2 regions of the Streptomyces sp. NPDC088707 genome follow, and region 1 is predicted to be linked to the other one. Evidence: riboswitches for the same ligand, from Rfam matches in the RefSeq annotation. Region 1 holds a riboswitch; the other holds the start of a gene.
The links. A riboswitch is a leader RNA that binds a small molecule or an ion and turns the genes downstream of it on or off. The one in region 1 is predicted to bind cobalamin.
Positions count from the first base shown of each region.

Region 2: it holds a riboswitch for cobalamin, as region 1 does, so the genes downstream of both, ACIP84_RS09665 (energy-coupling factor ABC transporter permease) here and ACIP84_RS20970 (ABC transporter substrate-binding protein) in region 1, are expected to answer to the same signal.

Region 1 covers NZ_JBIVLV010000006.1:433,043-438,007, forward strand. The annotation lists gene ACIP84_RS20960 (ABC transporter ATP-binding protein) at 1-341, opposite strand, end outside; gene ACIP84_RS20965 (FecCD family ABC transporter permease) at 338-1,480, opposite strand; gene ACIP84_RS20970 (ABC transporter substrate-binding protein) at 1,477-2,466, opposite strand; cobalamin riboswitch at 2,508-2,642, opposite strand; gene ACIP84_RS20975 (M67 family metallopeptidase) at 2,635-3,063, opposite strand; gene ACIP84_RS20980 (amino acid permease) at 3,187-4,614, opposite strand; gene ACIP84_RS20985 (DUF2017 domain-containing protein) at 4,949-4,965, opposite strand, start outside.
Region 2 covers NZ_JBIVLV010000002.1:515,196-520,160, reverse strand. The annotation lists gene corA (magnesium/cobalt transporter CorA) at 1-73, opposite strand, end outside; gene dhaK (dihydroxyacetone kinase subunit DhaK) at 623-1,615, shown strand; gene dhaL (dihydroxyacetone kinase subunit DhaL) at 1,642-2,277, shown strand; gene ACIP84_RS09670 (PTS-dependent dihydroxyacetone kinase phosphotransferase subunit DhaM) at 2,274-2,771, shown strand; cobalamin riboswitch at 2,917-3,152, shown strand; gene ACIP84_RS09665 (energy-coupling factor ABC transporter permease) at 3,181-3,879, shown strand; gene ACIP84_RS09660 (energy-coupling factor ABC transporter substrate-binding protein) at 3,876-4,310, shown strand; gene cbiQ (cobalt ECF transporter T component CbiQ) at 4,317-4,965, shown strand, end outside.

The DNA of each region.
Region 1 (4,965 bases):
CCCCGGTCGGCGCCGGTGTCGCCCTCCCAGAACCGCTTGTGCGGGGAGCGGCCGAGGGCGACGAGTTCGCCGACGGTGAGTTCGAACTCGAGGGCGCTGTCCTGGGGGACGGTGGCGACGCGGCGGGCGCGGGCCTTGGGGCCGAGGCCGTGCAGGTCGTCGCCGTCGAGGAGGGCGCGGCCCGCCGTGGGGGTGAGGGTGCCGTAGACGCAGCGCAGGAGGGTGGTCTTGCCGCTGCCGTTGGGGCCGATGAGGCCGACGGTCTCGCCCGGGCGGACGGTGAGGTCGACGGAGCGGAGCCGGTCCTCGTACGAGAGGCCGTGCAGGCTCAGTTCGGTCACGGCTGTGCTCCTTCCGGGCGGCGGCGCATCAGCCAGAGGAAGAACGGGCCGCCGGTGAGGGCGGTGAGGATGCCGACGGGGATGTCCTGGGGGGCGGCGACGGTCCGGGCGCCGAGGTCGGCGAGGACCAGGGCGAGCGCTCCGCCGAGCGCGGCGACCGGGAGGAGCCGGCGGTGCGGGGCGCCGACGGCGAGCCGGGCGGCGTGCGGGGCCATCAGGCCGACGAAGCCGACGGCTCCGCTGGCGGCGACCATGACGGCGGTGACGAGGGAGGCGAGGACGAAGACGGCGGCGCGGAAGCGGGCGGTGTCCAGGCCGAGGACGGTGGCGCCCTCCTCGCCGACGAGGAGCAGGTCGAGCGGGCGGGCGAGGGTGAGGAGGGCGGCGACGCCGACGGCGAGGACGGCGGCGGGCAGGACCAGGGTGTCCCAGCGGGCGCTGCCGAGGCCTCCGAGGGACCAGTACATGGCCTCCTGGAACTGCTCGGGGCGTCCGGCGACGACCAGGAGCAGGGTGGCGAGGGCGGACAGGATGTAGGAGACGGCGACACCGGCGAGGACGAGCCGGGTGCTGGTCAGGGTGCCGCCGCGGCGGGCGAGCCCGTAGACGAGGACGAGGGCGAGCAGGGCTCCCGCGAAGGCGCCGGCGGGCAGGGCGAGCGTGGTGGTGATGCCGCCCACGAGGCCCGCTCCCCCGCCGGCGACCAGGACGAGGACGGCTCCGGCGGAGGCGCCGGAGGAGATCCCGAGGAGGAAGGGGTCGGCGAGCCGGTTGCGGACGAGGGCCTGGAGGACGGCGCCGACGACGGCGAGCCCGGCGCCGACGACCGCGCCGAGCAGCACCCGGGGCAGCCGTACGTCGAGGACGATCGTGCGGTACGGGGAGGGGTCGGGGGCGCGTCCGGTGAGGGCGTCGAGGACCTGGCCGGGCGGGATGCGGACGGAGCCGAGGGCGAGCGAGGCGAGGGCCGCGGCGGCGAGGGCGACGACGAGTCCGGCGACGACGACCGCGTACCGCAGCGGCCCGCCCCGCGTCCGCGGGGGCGGACCCGATCGCCCGGCGCCGGCCCCTGCCGACGGGGCGGACCGGGCGGGCGGCACGGGCCGCGCGGAGCCCGCGGCGCGGGTCTCCGGGCTCATCGGCCCGGGTGGAGCTGGGCCGCCAGCTTGTCGACGGCCGCGGGGACGCGGACGCCGAGGACGGTGTCGGAGAGCGGCATCACGGCGAACCGGCGGTTCCTGATCGCGGGGACGTCCTTGAGGGCCGGGTCGTCGATCAGCCGCTTCTTCTTCTGTTCGACGGTGGTGGAGCCGTAGTCGTAGATGACGACGACCTCGGGCTTGCGGGCGACGACCTGTTCCCAGGTGGCGTCGCCGAAGGCCTTGTCGAGGTCGGCGAAGACGTTCCGGCCTCCGGCGCGGCTGATGAGCTCGTTGCCGATGCCCTTGCCGCCGGCGGTGAAGGCGGTCTTGTCGCCGCTGTCGTAGACGAAGACGGAGACGGGCGCGGTGCCCTTGAGGCGCTTCTCGGTGGCGGCGACGGTGGTCCGCGCCTCCCGGACCCACTTCTCGGCCCGGTCGGGGACGCCGAACGTCCGGCCGATCTCGTCGACTTCGCGGTAGAGGTCGTCGACGGAGGGCGAACCGGACGGGCAGTACTCGGTGTTGAGCCGGGTGTCGATGCCGGCCCGCTTCAGGTCGTCGCGGCTGCGGCCGTCCTTGCTCGCGAAGGCGGAGGAGTAACCGCCGTAGACGAAGTCGGGGTTCGCGGCGAGCAGGGCCTCCTTGGAGGGGTACTCCTTCGCGAGGACGGGGACGGAGTCGTACGCCTTCTTGTAGGCGGGGAGGATCGCGTCGTCGAGGTAGGCGGTGCCGACGAGGGACTTCTCCAGGCCGAGGGCGAGCATGACCTCGGTGACGTGCTGGTTCATGGTGACCGCACGCTTCGGCGGGGCCTTGAAGGTCGTCTTCACGCCGCAGTTGGAGACGGTGTACGGGAATCCCGGGGCGGTCTTGGCGGCGGGGGTCTCCGTCGCGGGGGCCGAGCAGGCGGCGAGCAGCGGGAGCAGTGCGGCGGCGGACAGCAGGGGCGCCAGGGGCAGCCGGGTGCGGCGGGGCCAGGACATGACGGAACGTGCCTCCTCCGGGGATTTCCACGTCCCCGATCGGTGGTGAGAAGGCGGCAGGTCAGTTCCTGGCTTCCGTCTCCCGGAGGAGGCGGTCACAGTGGCGGGACCGTGCCGGATTCGCACCGGCTTCCTGGGTCCTGCCGCCCGTAGGTCCCCGTCAGTGTCTCAGGCGTCGTACTCCTCGACGACCTTGACCTCTTCCTCGGTCACGACGCCCTCGACGATGGTGAAGGAGCGGAACTGGAAGGGGCCGGCGCCGTCGCTGTCCGCGGTGGAGACGAGGACGTAGTGGGCCTGGGGCTCGTTGGCGTACGAGATGTCCGTGCGGGACGGGTAGGCCTCGGTCGCGGTGTGCGAGTGGTAGACGATGACGGGCTCCTCGTCCCGGTCGTCCATCTCGCGGTAGAGCTTGAGCAGGTCCGCGGAGTCGAACTCGTAGAAGGTGGGCGAGCGGGCCGCGTTGAGCATCGGGATGAACCGCTCGGGGCGGCCGGTGCCGGCCGGGCCCGCGACCACGCCGCAGGCCTCGTCGGGGTGGTCCGCGCGCGAGTGTTTCACGATCTGGTCGTACAGGGCCCGGGTGATGGTCAGCATGCCGACAGGATAAGCCGACGGGCCGTTCCGTACCGGGGAGTGGTACGGAACGGCCCGTATGCCGAGACGATCGTGGTCAGGGCCCTTGGGGGACGGCCCGGGGCGATCGTCCGTGGGGTCCGGTCAGGACCGCTTGGCGAAGGCGGCGCCCTCGGGGTTGCGGGACTTCAGGACCAGGTAGGAGACACCGAGGATGAGGCCCCAGACGGGGGCGGCGTACAGCGAGACCCGGGCGCCCTCGTCGATGCCCATCATCACGATGACCATGCCGATGAAGAGGAGCGCGAACCAGCTGGTGTACGGGGCTCCCGGGGCCTTGAAGGTGGACTCGGGGAGCTCGCCGCGGTTGGCCTTGGCCCGGTAGCGGATCTGGCAGACCAGGATCATGATCCAGGCCCACATGCCGGAGATGGTGGCGAAGGAGACGACGTACTCGAAGGCCTTGCCCGGGGCGACGTAGTTGATCCAGACGCCGACCAGCATCAGCGAGGCCGAGAAGGTCAGGCCGAGCAGCGGGGTGCCGCTCTTGGTGAGCTTGGTGAAGACCTTCGGGCCCTGGCCGTTGAGCGCGAGGTCGCGCAGCATGCGGCCGGTGGAGTACATGCCCGAGTTGCAGGAGGACAGGGCGGCGGTCAGCACCACGAAGTTGACGATGGCGGCGCCGACGCCGAGGCCCATCTTCTCGAAGGCGGCGACGAACGGGGAGACGCCCGGCTGGAACTCGGTCCACGGGACGACCGACAGGATCATGATCAGCGCGCCGACGTAGAAGACGGCGATGCGCCACGGCACGGTGTTGATGGCCTTGGGCAGGACGGTCTTCGGGTCCTTGGACTCGCCGGCGGTGACGCCGACCAGCTCGACCGCGAGGAACGCGAACATGACGATCTGCAGGGTCATCAGCGTGTTGCCGATGCCGGTGGGGAAGAAGCCGCCCTGGTCCCACAGGTGGGTCACGGAGGCGGTGTCGCCGGCGTCGGAGAAGCCGATGGTGAGGATGCCGGCGCAGATCAGGATCATGCCGATGATGGCGGTGACCTTGACCATGGAGAACCAGAACTCCAGCTCACCGAAGAGCTTCACGGAGATCAGGTTGGCGCCGTAGAGGACGAACGTGAAGACCAGCGCGGAGATCCACTGCGGGATGTCCCACCAGTACGTCATATAGGTGGCCGCGGCGGTGACTTCGGTGATGCCGGTGACGACCCAGAAGAGCCAGTACGTCCAGCCGGTCACGAAGCCCCAGAACGGGCCGACGAACTCCCGTGCGTACTCCGCGAAGGAGCCGGACACGGGGCGGTACATGAGGAGCTCGCCGAGGGCGCGCATGATGAAGAAGATGACCAGGCCCGCGATGGCGTACGCGAGGATCAGGCTGGGCCCCGCCTTGGCGATGGCCTTGCCGGCGCCGAGGAAGAGGCCGGTACCGATGGCACCGCCGATCGCGATCATCTGGATCTGCCGGGCGCCGAGGCCACGCTGGTAGCCCTCGCCGCCGTCCACGGCCCCGTCGGTGCCGTCGTGCTGCTTGTCGACCTGCACAGAGGTCATGGTGGTGCGCCTTTCTCCATGCTGATCCGCGCGACTGCGAGTGCGTCTGCCGCGGATCAGATCCTGATCCCCCCGGATGTGGATGGAGTGCCACCGGCGGTCAGCCGGTCGAAGCGCCCTCGGGAACAGGGGTGGCGTCCCCGAGCGGTCGTGAAGATTTATCACGGGCTGACGCGTGATCGAGGGAGTTGCGTGTGGTGCACGCCACAGAAACCGGCAGGCGAAAGGGATTCAAGATGCCAAAGCGGACGCTCTGATAACGCATTCGTTATCCGGATTTGAGCGTCCGCTGAGCGAACACCCCGTCACGGAGGGGTGTCCGGAGGGGGATCGGTCAGGACATCAGGGTCT
Region 2 (4,965 bases), on a different contig from region 1:
AACGCGCCGGGTGACTGAGGTCCACAGCACGCCGGTACGTACGGCGGACGGCGCTGCGCAGGCGGTGAATCATCGACACGAGGTGCTCCTTCGGCAGATCGCCGGACAGTCTGCCAGCAGCCCCTTGGGGACGACAGGCAGTCCCACCCGCACTCCGGGGCGGACACGGTCTCGTGGCCGCAACAGCGCGGCGAGAGGTCGGTCGGACGTGCGGGCTGGGAACCGGCCCACCCGGACTCGCCCAAGGTACGGGCGTGGCACCGACGCCGTGCGGAGCTGCTGACCCGGGACTCCGTCGACTACGGCTACCGCCTGCTGGTCGCCACCCCCCGCCGGCGCCCTCTGGCGTGACAGGAGGACACTCGCAGGAATCGGTCTCGCCCACATGGCCTGTGCGGCGGCAATGTCGATATCGTCCGATCCGGGAGTCTCGATCGCCGCTTATCCGGGCAGAGCACAGAACCGACGCACCATCACGCAAGCCGGCATCAGGGCGGCATCCGAACCGGCAGGAGGGACTTCCGGTCGCCACGCAGCGCCAAGGTCATCACTCTCGGGAACATCATCTGATCTGCGAACACACAGGCCACAACCCTTCCGCTGGAGTCCTAAGGAGACACCCATGAGGATGCTGATCAACGTCCCCGAGACCGTCGTCGCAGACGCGCTGCGCGGGATGGCCGCCGCTCATCCCGAGCTCACCGTCGACGTGGAGCGGCGGGTCGTGGTGCGGCGGGACGCGCCCGTGGCCGGGAAGGTCGCGCTGGTGTCCGGCGGCGGCTCCGGGCACGAACCGTTGCACGGGGGCTTCGTGGGGCCCGGGATGCTGGCGGCGGCCTGTCCCGGGGAGGTGTTCACCTCACCGGTCCCCGATCAGATGGTGCGGGCCGCGGCCGCCGTCGACAGTGGCGCCGGGGTGTTGTTCGTCGTCAAGAACTACACCGGTGACGTGCTGAACTTCGAGATGGCCGCGGAGCTCGCCGAGGACGAGGGCATCCAGGTCGCCAAGGTCCTGGTCGACGACGACGTCGCCGTCACGGACAGCCTCTACACGGCCGGCCGGCGCGGGACCGGCGGCACGCTCTTCGTCGAGAAGATCGCGGGCGCCGCCGCCGAGGAGGGCGCACCCCTGGAGCGGGTGGAGGCGATCGCCCGCCGGGTCAACGAGCGCTGCCGTTCCTTCGGCGTCGCCCTGAGCGCGTGCACGACGCCCGCCAAGGGCAGCCCCACCTTCGACCTCCCCGAGGGGGAACTGGAGTTGGGCATCGGCATCCACGGCGAACCGGGACGCGAGCGGCGTCCGATGATGACCTCCCGCGAGATCGCGGACTTCGCCGTCGACGCCGTCGTGGAGGACCTCCGCCCGTCCGGTCCCGTCATCGCCCTGGTGAACGGGATGGGCGCCACCCCGCTCCTCGAGCTGTACGGGTTCAACGCCGAGGTGCAGCGCGTCCTGGGCGAGCGGAGTGTGCCGGTGGCCAGGACCCTCGTCGGGAACTACGTGACCTCGCTCGACATGGCCGGCTGTTCCGTGACCCTGTGCGAGGTTGACGAGGAGCTCCTGCGCCTCTGGGACGCGCCCGTGGAGACGCCCGCGCTGCGCTGGGGCCGGTGAGACGAGCGAGGGAAGAGGAGACCGACATGACGCAGACCTTCGACGCCGACTTCCTCGTGCGCTGGCTGGCCGCCGTGGCCGAGGCCGTCGACCGGGAGGCGGACCGGCTCACCGAACTCGACTCGGCCATCGGCGACGCCGACCACGGCGCCAATCTCAGGCGCGGCTTCGCCGCCGTGACCGAGACCCTGGCCAAGGACCCGCCGGCAACGCCCGGCGCGGTGCTCACCGCCGCCGGGCGGCATCTGATCTCCACCGTGGGCGGCGCTTCGGGGCCGCTGTACGGCACGCTGCTCCGCCGTACCGGCAAGACGCTCGGCGACGACGAGCGTGTCACCCGCGAGCAGTTGGCGGAGGCGCTCGGCTCCGGCGTGGCCGCCGTGTCCCAGCTGGGCGGCGCGCAGGTGGGCGACAAGACGATGCTCGACGCGCTCGTGCCGGCCGTGGAGGGGCTGCGGGACTCGTTCGGCGCGGCTCGCGCGGCGGCCGAGGAGGGCGCGCTCGCGACCGTACCCCTGCGGGCGCGCAAGGGCAGGGCCAGCTATCTGGGCGAGCGGTCGGTGGGGCACCAGGATCCCGGGGCCACGTCCTCGGCGCTGCTGTTCGCCGCGCTCGACGAGATCGCCCGTACGGAGACCGCGGACGCCGAGGAGACGTCATGAGCAGGGGGAACGGGACCGGCCCGGATGCGGTCGAACCCGGCACCGCCGGTTCCGGTTCCGGCGCCGGATCGGGTGGCGGTGCCGGTGCCGGTTCGGGTGCCGTCGGCATCGTGCTCGTCTCGCACAGCGCCGCCGTCGCGACCGCCGTGGCCGAGCTGGCCCGGGGGCTCGCGGGCGGCGGTGACCTCGCCCCGATCCGTCCGGCCGGCGGGACTCCCGACGGTGGTCTCGGAACGAGTTCCGAGCTGATCTTGGAAGCGGCGAAGGCCGTCGACCGGGGCGCCGGTGTGGCGGTCCTCGTCGATCTGGGAAGCGCGGTGCTCACCGTGAAGGCCCTCCTCGCCGAGGGCGACGAACTGCCCGAGGGTGCCCGGCTCGTCGACGCGCCGTTCGTCGAGGGCACGGTCGCCGCCCTGGTCACGGCGAGCGCCGGCGGGGACCTCGACGCCGTGGCGGCGGCCGCGTCGGAGGCGTACGCCTACCGCAAGGAGTGAGGGCGCGGGACGCTCCTCGCGGCGCTCACGGCGGCGGTCGTCGTGGCGCCCGGTGCCCTCGCGGCCCTCGTGCGCCACGGCAGGAACAGCCAGGCGGCGGGAATCCGGGGGATCCACGGCCCCGCCCACGGGACCCGGCAAGCGCCCACATTGTGATGTACCTGGTCAACGCACTAATGTCGCAGGGCCTTGGTGTACGGGAAACCGGTGCAGTACCGGTGCGGCCCTCGCCACTGTGATCGGGAGGTCCGGCTCCACCCCCGCGGGAAACGCCCTCGGGGAAGCCACTGGACCACGTCGGGAGACCGTCGTGGTGTGGGAAGGCGGAGTCGGGCGGAATGACCGTCAGCCAGGAGACCGGCCAGGGTGCGTTGTCCATCCACGAGGTGCTGGAGAGGGTCTCCCAACCATGCATATAGCCGAGGGGTATCTGCCCCCTGTGCACGCGGCCGCCTGGGGCGTCGCGTCCGCGCCGTTCGTCGTCCACGGGGTCCGCGCGCTGACCCGCGAGGTGCGGTCGAATCCTGAGTCCACCCTGTTGCTCGGCGCCGCCGGCGCCTTCACGTTCGTCCTGTCGGCACTCAAGTTGCCCTCGGTGACCGGTAGCTGCTCGCACCCGACCGGTACAGGTCTGGGCGCCATCCTGTTCCGGCCGCCGATCATGGCGGTCCTGGGGACGATCACCCTGCTCTTCCAGGCCCTGCTGCTCGCCCACGGCGGCCTGACCACGCTCGGCGCGAACGTCTTCTCGATGGCGATCGTCGGACCCTGGGCCGGGTACGGGGCCTTCGTTCTGCTGCGCCGGTTCGGCGCGCCGCTGATGGTCGCCGTCTTCTTCGGCGCGTTCGTCGCCGACCTGTCCACGTACTGCGTGACCAGCGTCCAGCTGGCGCTCGCCTTCCCCGACCCGGGCAGCGGCATCCCCGGCGCACTCGCCAAGTTCGGCGGGATCTTCGCCGTCACGCAGATTCCGCTCGCGGTCAGCGAGGGCCTGCTGACCGTGCTCGTGATGCGCCTGCTCACCCAGTCCAGCAAGGGCGACCTGGTCCGGCTCGGTGTCCTCGCCGGACGCACGTCGGAGCGCCGCGAGGAGGCGACCGCGCGATGAGCCGGAACACGAAGATCAACGCCCTGCTGCTGCTCGTCGTCGCGGCGCTCGCGGTCCTGCCGCTCGCGCTGGGGCTCGGGGACCACAAGGAGGAACCCTTCGCGGGGGCCGACGCGGAGGCCGAGACGGCGATCTCGGAACTCCAGCCCGACTACGAGCCGTGGTTCAGCCCGCTCTACGAGCCGCCCTCCGGTGAGATCGAGTCGGCGCTGTTCGCCCTGCAGGCGGCCCTCGGCGCCGGTGTCCTGGCGTACTACTTCGGCCTGCGGCGTGGCCGCCGACAGGGGGCGGCGCGGGCGGAGACGGCCGGGCCGGCCGATACCGACGCCGATGCCGATGCCGATGCCTCGACTGCGGTCCCGACCGCGAGCGCGACCGCGGACCACGCGGGCGGCTCCGGTGGCGGGTCCGTCGGCGGGCCGGGCGCGTAGCCGCCGATGCTGCCGATCGACGCGGCGGCGCACAGCAGTCGCTGGCGCCGCCGCCATCCCGCCGAGAAGGCGCTTCTCGGCTTCGGTCTCACCCTGTGCGCGGTCGGTCTGCCGCCGTGGCCGGGCGCGGTGCTCGTCGCGGCGGCCACGCTCACGGTGCTGCTCGGTCCGGCCGGTGTGCCGGGCCGGGCGCTGTGGCGCGCGTTCCGGATCCCGCTCGGGTTCTGTGTCACGGGCGCGATTCCGCTGCTCTTCGAGGTGGGCAGCGCCCGGGGGCTCGTGGCCCTCGCGCCGGACGGTCCGACGCACGCGGGCGAGTTGCTGCTGCGGACCGCCTCAGCCTCGCTCGGGGTGCTGCTCTTCGCGTTCACGACGCCGGTGTCCGACGTCCTGCCCCGGCTGGTAGGGGCCGGGGTGCCGGCGCCGGTGGTGGACGTGGCGCTGGTGATGTACCGGATCATCTTCCTGCTGCTCGACGCGATGTCCAAGATCCGGCAGGCGCAGGCGGCCCGGCTCGGGCACACCACGCGGGCCGCGACCTGGCGTTCCCTCGCGGGCCTCGGTGCGACCACCTTCGTCCGGGCCTTCGACCGGGCGCAGCGCCTGCAGTCGGGGCTCGCCGGGCGCGGGTACGACGGGACGCTGCGGGTCCTGG